2 regions of the Streptomyces sp. SCL15-4 genome follow, and region 1 is predicted to be linked to the other one. Evidence: riboswitches for the same ligand, from Rfam matches in the RefSeq annotation. Region 1 holds a riboswitch; the other holds the start of a gene.

Region 1 (5,038 bases):
GCCGGGCTCGCCCAGGACGAGGGCGAGGTGCTCCCGGCCGTCGGTGAGGCCGTGGAAGGTGACGAGGTCCGCGTCGGCGCCGTAGCCGTCGGCGAAGCGCAGCGGTACCCGGACGCGGGCGCGCGGGGTGGCGGCGGGGAGGTCGGGCATGCGGATCCCTCCGGGACAGATGCTTCAGATTTGAAGCAGTGGCTCGCGGGGACCCTACCCCATGCTTAAAAGTTAAAGCAATCGTCCTCGCCGGGACCGGACCAGGTCAGGAGCAGGACGAGCGGCGCCGCCAGGGAACGTCGCCCCCGCCCGCCGCGGTCCCCTCGCCCTGCAGCCCGTGCGCGATCCCCGTACAGATCGCCTCCAGCTGCCCCACCTGCTCCGCGGTGAGCCGGTCGAACAGCAGCGCGCGGACCGTCTCGACGTGCCCGGGCGCCGTCCGCTCCAGCACGGCCGTCCCCTCCTCCGTCAGCACCGCGAGCGAGGCGCGTTTGTCCTCGGCGCAGTTCTCCCGGCGCACCAGGCCGTCCCGCTCCAGCCGGTTCACGACGTACGTCAGCCGGCTGCGGGTGATCTTCAGCGCCTCGGCGAGATCGGTCATGCGCAGCCGCCGCCCGGGCGCGTCGGAGAGGTTGGCCAGCACCGAGTAGAACAGGTGCGGCATGCCGCCGTCCTGCTGGAGCTGCCGGTCGATCGCGTCCTCCAGGAGGCGGGAGGCGGCGATGTAGGCGCGCCAGGCGCGCTGCTCCTCCGGAGTGAGCCAGCGGGTCGTCATGCCGCCAGTGTAGGTTTGTTCAAAAATTGAACCAAGCTGTCGCGGGCCCGCCTCGCCGCCCGCCTCCGGAAGAGAGAGCGCCGATGCCCCTGCCGTACGTGCTGCTGTCCGCCGCCGTCTCCCTCGACGGCTATCTGGACGACACGGGCCCCGAACGGCTCCTGCTGTCCGGCCCGGCCGACTTCGACCGGGTCGACGAGGTGCGGGCCTCGGCCGACGCCATCCTCGTCGGTGCCGGCACGATCCGCGCCGACAACCCCCGTCTGCTGGTCAACTCCGCCGAGCGGCGCGCGGCCCGGCGCGCGGCGGGCCGGCCGGCGTATCCGCTGAAGGTCACGGTCACCGGCTCCGGCGACCTCGACCCGGCGGCGCGCTTCTGGCACACCGGCGGCGACAAGCTCGTCTACACCACCGACTCCGGCGCCGTACGGGCCTCGCGCCTCCTCGGGAACATCGCCGACGTGGTCCCGCTCGGTCCCGCGCTGGACTGGCGGGCCCTGCTGGAGCACCTGCACGACGTGCGCGGGGTGGAGCGGCTGATGGTCGAGGGCGGTGGCACGGTCCACACCCAGCTCCTGGCGGAGGGCCTCGCCGACGAACTCCAGCTGGTTCTCGCCCCGCTGCTCGTCGGCGACCCGGCGGCCCCGCGGCTGTTCGGGCCCGGTGCCTACCAAGAGGGACGCCTGCGCCTGCTGGACACCCGCCGGATCGAGGACGTCGTCCTCATGCGCTACGCCCCCACGGCCCCCGGCACGGCCGCCGCCACCGCCGCCGACCGCCACTGGCTGCGCACCGCCTGCGAGCTGGCGGCCCTGTGCCCGCCGTCGCGGACGGCGTTCAGCGTCGGCGCGGTCGTGGTCGCCGCCGACGGCACGGAACTGGCCCGGGGCCACTCGCGCGAGGGCGGCGACGCGGTGGTGCACGCCGAGGAGGCGGCGCTCGCGAAGACCGATCCCGCCGACCCGCGCCTCGCCGGCGCCACCGTGTACTCCAGCCTGGAGCCGTGCACCCGCCGCGCCTCCCGGCCGGCGCCCTGTGCCGAGCTGATCCTGCGGGCGGGAGTGCGCCGGGTGGTCACCGCCTGGCGGGAGCCCGACACCTTCGTCACGGCGGCCGACGGAGCGGGCGTGCTGAGCGCGGCGGGCGTACGGGTCGTCGTCCTGCCGGAGCTGGAGGAACTGGCCAAGGCGCCGAACGCCCATCTGCCGGGCTGAGCGAGCGCCCGGGCGCGCCCGGGCGCACATACACCCAGGGCCCGGAATCCTTGGGATTCCGGGCCCTGGGCCTTCAGTAGCGGGGACAGGATTTGAACCTGCGACCTCTGGGTTATGAGCCCAGCGAGCTACCGAGCTGCTCCACCCCGCGTCGTTGTGACTCCAGTGTACGCCATCCGCGGGATGGTTCGCACACCGGTTTCGGCGGGCCCGCAACCGGTGACCGGGGACGTCACGGTGAGTGATCAGGTGAGCGCCGTACGCATAACATCTGAGTAACCATCAAAACCTCGAGTGACTGCTGAACCGTTCCGAGGCCCGATCAACTTGCCCGTTTTGACGGGATAGTTGCCGATAACCTCACCAGTAAATTCCTTGTTGATCGGGGCGAACGGCTTGGAAAGTGACTGGCAAGTCTATTAACGTTCGATAACGCAGCGCGGTCGTCCCAGCCGTCACAAGAGGCGGCTCCGCGCGCACGCGCCGAATCCCGCGAGGGAACCGGGGAACCACCTTTCTGGGGTGAATCACGCGGATACCGTCGTGTACTCACGCGAGTCCACGACCGGATATACGCGCGTAGGAGACCTTCCTGCTCCGAACCCGTCAGCTAACCCGGTAGGCGGAGGAAGGAAAGGAGCACGCCCGCGTGGCGTCCAACCGGCCTGTCCCCGAAGCCCCGTCCATACCGGCACAGCGCGAGTCCGAGCCCGAGACCTTCGGCTACGGTGCCTACCGCGCCGACGAGGGCCCGTGGGAGGAATGGAACCCCACCGAGGACTCCGTCGCACCGGTCCGCGGCCGGCACCGGGTTGCCAAGCAGCGCGGCGGCTTCGCGCGCAGCTCCACCGTCCTCGGCGTCGGCGTCATGGCCGCCGTCGGCGCGGGCGGCATGGCCAGCGCCAACACCGGCAAGCCGCCGGTCTCCATCTCCCTGCCGGACCTGCCCTCGGTCGGCTCCCTCTTCCACGACGGCTCCGGCGCCGACCGGCCCGCCGCCGAGGCCACCACGCTCAGCACCGTCGCCGTGGCCTCCGACCCGGGCCAGGACAGCGCCGACGCGGGCGAGGTGCTCCGCAACCGGATCATGGCGCAGGCCGAGCAGCAGCAGGGCCAGGCCGACAGCAGGGCGGCCGCCGCCGCGCTCGTCGCCGCCGAGAAGCAGACCGCGCGGGCCGCCGCCGAGGCCGAGCGGGAGGCCGCCGCCAAGGCCGCCGCCGCGAAGGAGAAGGCGGAGGCCGACGCGGAGAAGGCCGAGGCCGAGGCCAAGAAGGCGGCGGAGGAGAAGCGGCTGGCCGAGCTGGCCAGGCAGTACGCGCTCCCGACCTCCTCGTACACGATCACCTCGACCTTCGGGCAGGCCGGCTCGATGTGGTCCTCCGGCCACCACACCGGACTCGACTTCGCCGCGCCCACCGGCACCCTGATCAAGGCCGTGCACAGCGGCACGATCACCGAGGCGGCCATGGCCGGCGCGTACGGCTACCGCACCATCCTCACCCTGGACGACGGCACCGAGCTGTGGTTCTGCCACCAGTCCTCGATCAACGTCACGGCCGGCCAGAAGGTCGCCACCGGCGAGGTCATCGGCCGCGTCGGCGCCACCGGCAACGTCACCGGCCCGCACCTGCACCTGGAAGTCCACCCCGGCGGCTCGCCCACCGGCATCGACCCGATGGCGTGGCTGCGCGACAAGGGCCTCACCCCCTGACGGCCTTCCGGGAGTAGCGGGAATCCGGCGCCGGCGGCGGGATGCGATCGGCCTCCGCCGGCGTTGGCATGACGTATGACGTCACTTCGTACACTCGGCTCCTCCGATCTTGAAGTCTTCCCGCTCTGCCTCGGCGGCAACGTCTTCGGCTGGACCGCCGACGAGCAGGCCTCCTTCGCCGTCCTCGACGCCTACACCGCGGCCGGCGGCAACTTCGTCGACACCGCCGACGTCTACTCGGCCTGGGCCGACGGCAACAAGGGCGGCGAGTCGGAGACCATCCTCGGCGCGTGGCTGAAGGCCCGCGGCAACCGCTCCGACGTGATCATCGCGACCAAGGTCAGCCAGCACCCGGAGTACCAGGGCCTGTCGGCCGCCAACATCAAGGCCGCCGCCGACGCCTCGCTGCGCCGCCTGGGCACCGACCACATCGACCTCTACTACACCCACTTCGACCAGCCCGAGGTGCCGGTCGAGGAGATCATCGGCGCGCTGGACGAGCTGGTGAAGGCCGGCAAGGTCCGGCACATCGCCGCCTCCAACATCACCGCCGAGCGCCTGCGCGAGTCCCTGGAGTTCTCCGACCGCGAGGGCCTCGCCCGCTATGTCGCCCTCCAGCCGCACTACAACCTGGTCTCCCGCGACACCTACGAGGGCCCGCTGCAGGAACTCGTCGCCCGCGAGGGCCTGTCCGTCGTCCCGTACTTCGCGCTCGCCTCGGGCTTCCTGACCGGCAAGTACCGGCCCGGCGAGAGCGTCGACAGCGCCCGCGCCGACCGGGTCGGCGACTACGTGGCCTCCGAGCGCGGCCAGAAGGTCCTGACGGCCCTGGACGAGGTCGCCGCCGCCCGCCGGGCCCCGGTCGCCACGGTCGCCCTGGCCTGGCTCGCCGCCCAGCCGACGGTCACCGCCCCGATCGCCTCGGCCCGCACGGTGGAGCAGCTGCCCGCGCTGCTCGGCGTGGCGGAGCTGGAACTCACGGATGAGGAAGTGGCGAGGCTGACGGAGGCCTCGGCCTGAGTCCGCTCCACGGCGGTGCCGTCCCTCCGTCCGGCGCCCGCGGTCAGGTCCGGTACGGGTTGTACAGGGGGTAGGGCACCGCCGGGTGTCCGTACGGCGCCGCCGCCCGGTACACCGGGACCGCGGCGGCGGCCCGGCCCGCGTACTCCAGCGCCGGCCGGGCCAGATGCCGCCGCTTCCACAGCTCCTCCAGCAGCTCCCGCTCCCGCGGGACGAAGTCCGCTCCGGCCTTGCCGGCGTGCCCGCGCCGCCGCAGGAACGCGAGCGAGGTGGCGTACCTCTCGTAGCGGGCCACCTCCCGTGCCGCCGGACGGCCGTGGTGGTGCC
Region 2 (5,038 bases), 2.2 Mb from region 1:
CCACCGCGTACATCCAGGCGATCTTGTGGCGCAGCTGGGTCAGCACCGAGGTGAGCGAGGGGCTGCCGCAGGCCTGGGCCAGCGTCTCGTGGAACCAGCCGCCCAACGAGCGCAGATCCTCGCTGTTGCCCTTCCTGGCCCGCTCCTGTCCGAGCCGGACCAGGCCGCGCAGCACCTTCAGATGGGCCTCCGTGCGCCGCTGGGCGGCCCGCGCGGCGCCCAGCGGCTCCAGCAGCGTCCGCATCTCCAGCACGTCGGCGGCCTCCCGCTCGGTCGGCTCGGCCACGCACGCGCCCGCGTGCCGGCGCGTCACCACGAAGCCCTCGGCCTCCAGGGTGCGCAGCGCCTCGCGCACGGGGACGCGCGAGACGCCGTAGCGGCGGGCCAGGACTTCCTCGGTCAGCCGGCTGCCGCGCTCGTAGACACCGGCGACGATGTCGTCCCGGACAGCGGTGCACACCGAGTGCGCCGGAATACGCATGACCGACCTCCGCCTTAATCCCCGTGAAACGCCGACGATGGACGCGTGTTCCGTGACTCTATTCCAGTCGGCCGGAATTTCCGACGGCGGGTCCTAATCCATGGATATTTTTTGGACAACGGAACCGGCGGAGAGCATGAAAAACGGCGAAAGCCCCGGCTCGGTGAGCCGGGGCCGCCAAGGAAGGCGCGAGGCGCGTCAGATGTGCACGCCGTGGTTGCGGAGGTAGGCGACGGGATCGACGTCGGAGCCGTAGTCCGGGCTCGTGCGCGCCTCGAAGTGCAGGTGCGGGCCGGTGACGTTGCCCGTGGCGCCGGAGAGACCGATCTGCTGGCCCGGCACGACCTTCTGGCCCACCGTGACGCCGATGGACGACAGGTGCCCGTACTGCGTGTACATGCCGTCGGCCATCCGGATCACGACCTGGTTGCCGTACGCCCCGCCCCAGCCGGTGGAGACGACCGTGCCGGAGCCCACCGCGTGCACGGTGGTGCCGGCGGCCGCGTGGAAGTCGATGCCGGTGTGCGAACCGGAGGACCACAGGGAGCTGGAGGCCTGGTAGGCCGTGGAGACGTAGGAGTGCTCGATGGGGGCGACGAAGGCGTTCAGCCGGCGGCGCTCGGCCTCGCGCGCGGCGCGGGCCCTGGCCTCGCGCAGCTCCTCGGCCCGTTCGGCGGCCGCCTTCGCGGCGGCCTCCTCGGCCGCCTTCCGGTCGGCGGCCTCCTGCTGGGCGGTGGCCTGCGCGGCGATCTGCGCGGCGACGTCGTCCGTGGCGGCGAGGACCGGGGTGAGGCCGGTCTGGTCCACGGGGTTGTCGGCGGCGAGGGCCGGGGAGGCGGCGAGGGTGCCGATGACACCGGTGGTGGTCAGGGCCGCGACGCCGGCCGCCTGCGCGGTCGTCCGCTTGACCCGCCCGGGCTTGCGGTGCTTCCCGGTGGCGCACATGAACGCCATGAAGTGGCTGGTCCTTTCCTTCCCTCTCGCCTACCGGGTTAGCTGACGGGTTCGGAGCAGGAAGGTCTCCTACGGACTCCCTCGCGGGCGCCCGATTCACCCCAGGGACGATGGGTCCCCGGCTCCCCTGGCTCGCGCCGTACGGGGACTCGGCGATGACTGTCCGGTGCCGCGGGTGCGGCGCACTGCCTGACGAACAGCCCGGACGACGCTACGGCGGCCCGCTTTCGATCCTCAAACGGATCCGGCTTTTTGTAGCGCATCCCACAGGTCAGACAGGCAACCTCCGCACCAAAACGGGCATCTGAGGAACCGAGTGGAACAGCGTGGGGCCCTGACGGCTCGTAAGCCGTCAGGGCCCCACGCGCGCGTACGCCGGACGGGCCGGCCGCGTCGCTACTCGGCCGACACCACGCTCACCGGGCCGATGCCGAGCGCCTCGACCGGTGCCTTGATCTGGGCGGCGTCGCCGACGAGGACGGTCACCAGGCGGTCCACCGGGAAGGCGTTCACGACGGCCGCGGTGGCCTCCACCGTGCCCGTGGCGGCCAGCTGCCGGTACAGCGTCGCCTGGAAGTCGTCGGGCAGGTGCTGCTCGACCTGGTCGGCCAGCGTGCCCGCGACGGCCGCCGCGGTCTCGTACTTCAGCGGCGCCACGCCGACGAGGTTCTGCACGGCGACGTCCCGCTCGGTGTCGGTCAGCCCCTCCGCGGCGACGGTGCGCAGCACCTTCCACAGGTCGTCCAGCGCCGGACCGGTGTTCGGCGTGTCCACGGAGCCGCTGATGGCGAGCATCGCCGCGCCGCTGCCGTCCGGCGCGGACCTGAGGACCTGCCCGAAGGAGCGCACGCCGTAGGTGTAGCCCTTCTCCTCGCGCAGGACGCGGTCCAGCCGGGAGGTGAGGGTGCCGCCGAGGCAGTACGTGCCGAGCACCTGGGCGGGCCACACCCGGTCGTGCCGGTCGGGACCGATCCGGCCGATCAGCAGCTGCGTCTGCACGGCGCCGGGCCGGTCCACGATGACCACGCGCCCGGTGTCGTCGGCGGTCACCGGCGGCACCGGCCGGGGCTCGCCGGGGGTGCCGGTCCAGGCGCCCAGGGTGTCGGCGAGCAGCGCGTCGAGGTCGGTGCCGGTCAGGTCGCCGACGACGACCAGAGTGGCGGTGGCGGGCCGCACATGGCGGTCGTAGAAGGCGCGTACGGCCGCGGCGTCGATCTTCTCGACGGTCTCCTCGGTGCCCTGGCGCGGCCGGGACATGCGCGAGGTCGCCGGGAACAGCTCCTTGGAGAGTTCCTTGGCGGCCCGGCGGGAGGGGTTGGCCAGCTCGTGCGGGATCTCGTCCAGGCGGTTGCGCACGAGGCGCTCGACCTCGCTCGGGGCGAAGGCGGGGGCGCGCAGCGCGTCGGCGAGCAGGCCGAGGCCCTTGGCCAGGCGGGAGGCGGGGACCTCCAGGCCGAGCCGGACGCCGGGGTGGTCCGCGTGCGCGTCCAGGGTGGCGCCCGCGCGCTCCAGTTCGGCGGCGAACTCCTCCGCGGAGTGCTTGTCGGTGCCCTCGGAGAAGGCGCGCGCCATGATCGTGGCGACGCCGTCCAGGCCGGCCGGCTCGGCGTCCAGCGGCGCGTCCAGCAGCACCTCGACGGCGACGACCTGCTGGCCGGGCCGGTGGCAGCGCAGCACGGTCAGGCCGTTGTCGAGCGCGGTGCGCTCGGGGGCGGGGAACGCCCACGGCCTGGCCTCGCCGGGCTGCGGCTGAGGGTGGAACTCCATGGTGGCGAGCTCGGTCACTTGGCCGTCTCCTCGTTCTCGGTCTCGTCGCGGCCCGCCTCTACGGTCGCTTCCTGCTCCGGGTCCTGCGGCACGTCGGCGTCCGGGGCGGCCTCCGGGGACTTCGGTTCGTAGACGAGGACCGCGCGGTTGTCGGGCCGCAGGCGGGCCGCCGCGACCTCCTGGACCTCCTGCGGAGTGACCTCCAGGACGCGCTTGACGGCGGTCAGGGCGAGCTGCGGGTCGCCGAACAGGACGGCGAACCGGCACAGTTCGTCGGCGCGGCCGGCGACCGTGCCGAGCCGGTCCAGCCACTCGCGTTCCAGCTGGGCCTGGGCGCGCTCCATCTCCTCGGCGGTGGGGCCCTCCGCGGCGAAGCGGGCCAGCTCCTCGTCGATGGCGGCCTCGATCACCGGCACCTCGACGTCACCGGAGGTCTTCACGTCCAGCCAGCCCATGGAGGGCGCGCCGGCCAGACGCAGCAGGCCGAAGCCGGCGGCGACGGCCGTACGGTCGCGGCGCACCAGGCGGTTGTACAGGCGGGAGGACTCGCCGCCGCCGAGGATGGTCAGGGCGAGGTCGACCGCGTCGCACGCGCGCGTGCCGTCGTGCGGGAGCCGGTAGGCGGCCATCAGGGCGCGCGCCGGGACCTCCTCCACGAGGACCTCGCGCTTCTGCTCGCCGATGATGTCCGGCAGGGAGCCGTCGCGGGGCGCGGGCTTGCCGTCGTGGGAGGCGATGGAGCCGAAGTACTTCTCGATCCAGGCGAGGGTCTGCTCCGGGTCGATGTCGCCGACCACGGAGAGCACCGCGTTGTTCGGCGCGTAGTAGGTGCGGAAGAACCGGCGGGCGTCCTCCAGGGTGGCCGCGTCCAGGTCCGCCATCGAACCGATCGGCGTGTGGTGGTACGGGTGGCCCTCCGGGTAGGACAGGGCGGTCAGCTTCTCGAAGGCGGTGCCGTAGGGGACGTTGTCGTAGCGCTGGCGGCGCTCGTTCTTGACGACGTCCCGCTGGTTCTCCATGGACTCCTCGTCCAGGGCGGCCAGCAGCGAGCCCATGCGGTCCGCCTCCAGCCAGAGGGCCAGCTCCAGCTGGTGGGCGGGCATGGTCTCGAAGTAGTTGGTGCGCTCGAAGCTGGTGGTGCCGTTCAGCGAGCCGCCGGCGCCCTGCACCAGCTCGAAGTGGCCGTTGCCCTTGACCTGTGCCGAGCCCTGGAACATCAGGTGCTCGAAAAGGTGAGCCAGGCCGGTACGCCCCTTGACTTCGTGGCGGGAGCCGACGTCGTACCAGAGGCAGACCGCCGCCACCGGGGTCAGGTGGTCCTCGGAGAGCACCACGCGGAGACCGTTGGCCAGGCGGTGCTCGGTCGCTGTCAGGCCCCCGGAGCCTGCCTCGGCTGTGGTCGTGTGACCCATGGGCATGTACGTCCCTTCGCGAGCGGAGGCGGTTGATGGAAACCGCGGTTTTGCTGCCGTTCCTGCCACTGTATGCAAAGCGTGCGGGGCCTTCGCGAAGTTCCCGCGCACGTACGCCGACAGCGGATCGCGTACCCTGCGTCGGACCCCCTCCCGGACGGTTCTCCGGTGCCAGGGGCGGGCCGCTCCCCCGGTGCCGCCCGGACCGGGTCGTGGCACGGGTTGTCAGTGCCTCGGTCCACAATGGTCCGCGTCAGATCCGTCAAACGCTTCAGCAAGAGCGCCCCGTAGGCGAGCGACCAGATCAGAAGGAGCCAGGCAGCGATGGCCCGCCGCAGCACGAAGACCCCGCCGCCCGACGATTCGTTCGAGGAGAGAATCCTCGACATCGACGTCGTGGACGAGATGCGTGGCTCCTACCTCG

The links. A riboswitch is a leader RNA that binds a small molecule or an ion and turns the genes downstream of it on or off. The one in region 1 is predicted to bind cyclic di-AMP.
Region 2: another riboswitch for cyclic di-AMP. It lies ahead of SCK26_RS09680 (M23 family metallopeptidase); the one in region 1 lies ahead of SCK26_RS19995 (M23 family metallopeptidase).

What each region holds. Positions count from the first base shown of each region.
Region 1 covers NZ_JAOBTQ010000001.1:4,534,965-4,540,002, forward strand. The annotation lists gene SCK26_RS19975 (GTP cyclohydrolase II) at 1-150, opposite strand, end outside; gene SCK26_RS19980 (MarR family transcriptional regulator) at 257-766, opposite strand; gene SCK26_RS19985 (dihydrofolate reductase family protein) at 850-1,980, shown strand; tRNA gene SCK26_RS19990 (tRNA-Met) at 2,058-2,131, opposite strand; cyclic di-AMP (ydaO/yuaA leader) riboswitch at 2,452-2,622, shown strand; gene SCK26_RS19995 (M23 family metallopeptidase) at 2,630-3,691, shown strand; gene SCK26_RS20000 (aldo/keto reductase) at 3,767-4,711, shown strand; gene SCK26_RS20005 (PrsW family intramembrane metalloprotease) at 4,755-5,038, opposite strand, start outside.
Region 2 covers NZ_JAOBTQ010000001.1:2,332,960-2,337,997, forward strand. The annotation lists gene SCK26_RS09675 (GntR family transcriptional regulator) at 1-481, opposite strand, end outside; gene SCK26_RS09680 (M23 family metallopeptidase) at 680-1,435, opposite strand; cyclic di-AMP (ydaO/yuaA leader) riboswitch at 1,448-1,600, opposite strand; gene SCK26_RS09685 (pitrilysin family protein) at 1,832-3,220, opposite strand; gene SCK26_RS09690 (pitrilysin family protein) at 3,217-4,620, opposite strand; gene SCK26_RS09695 (DNA topoisomerase IV subunit A) at 4,939-5,038, shown strand, end outside.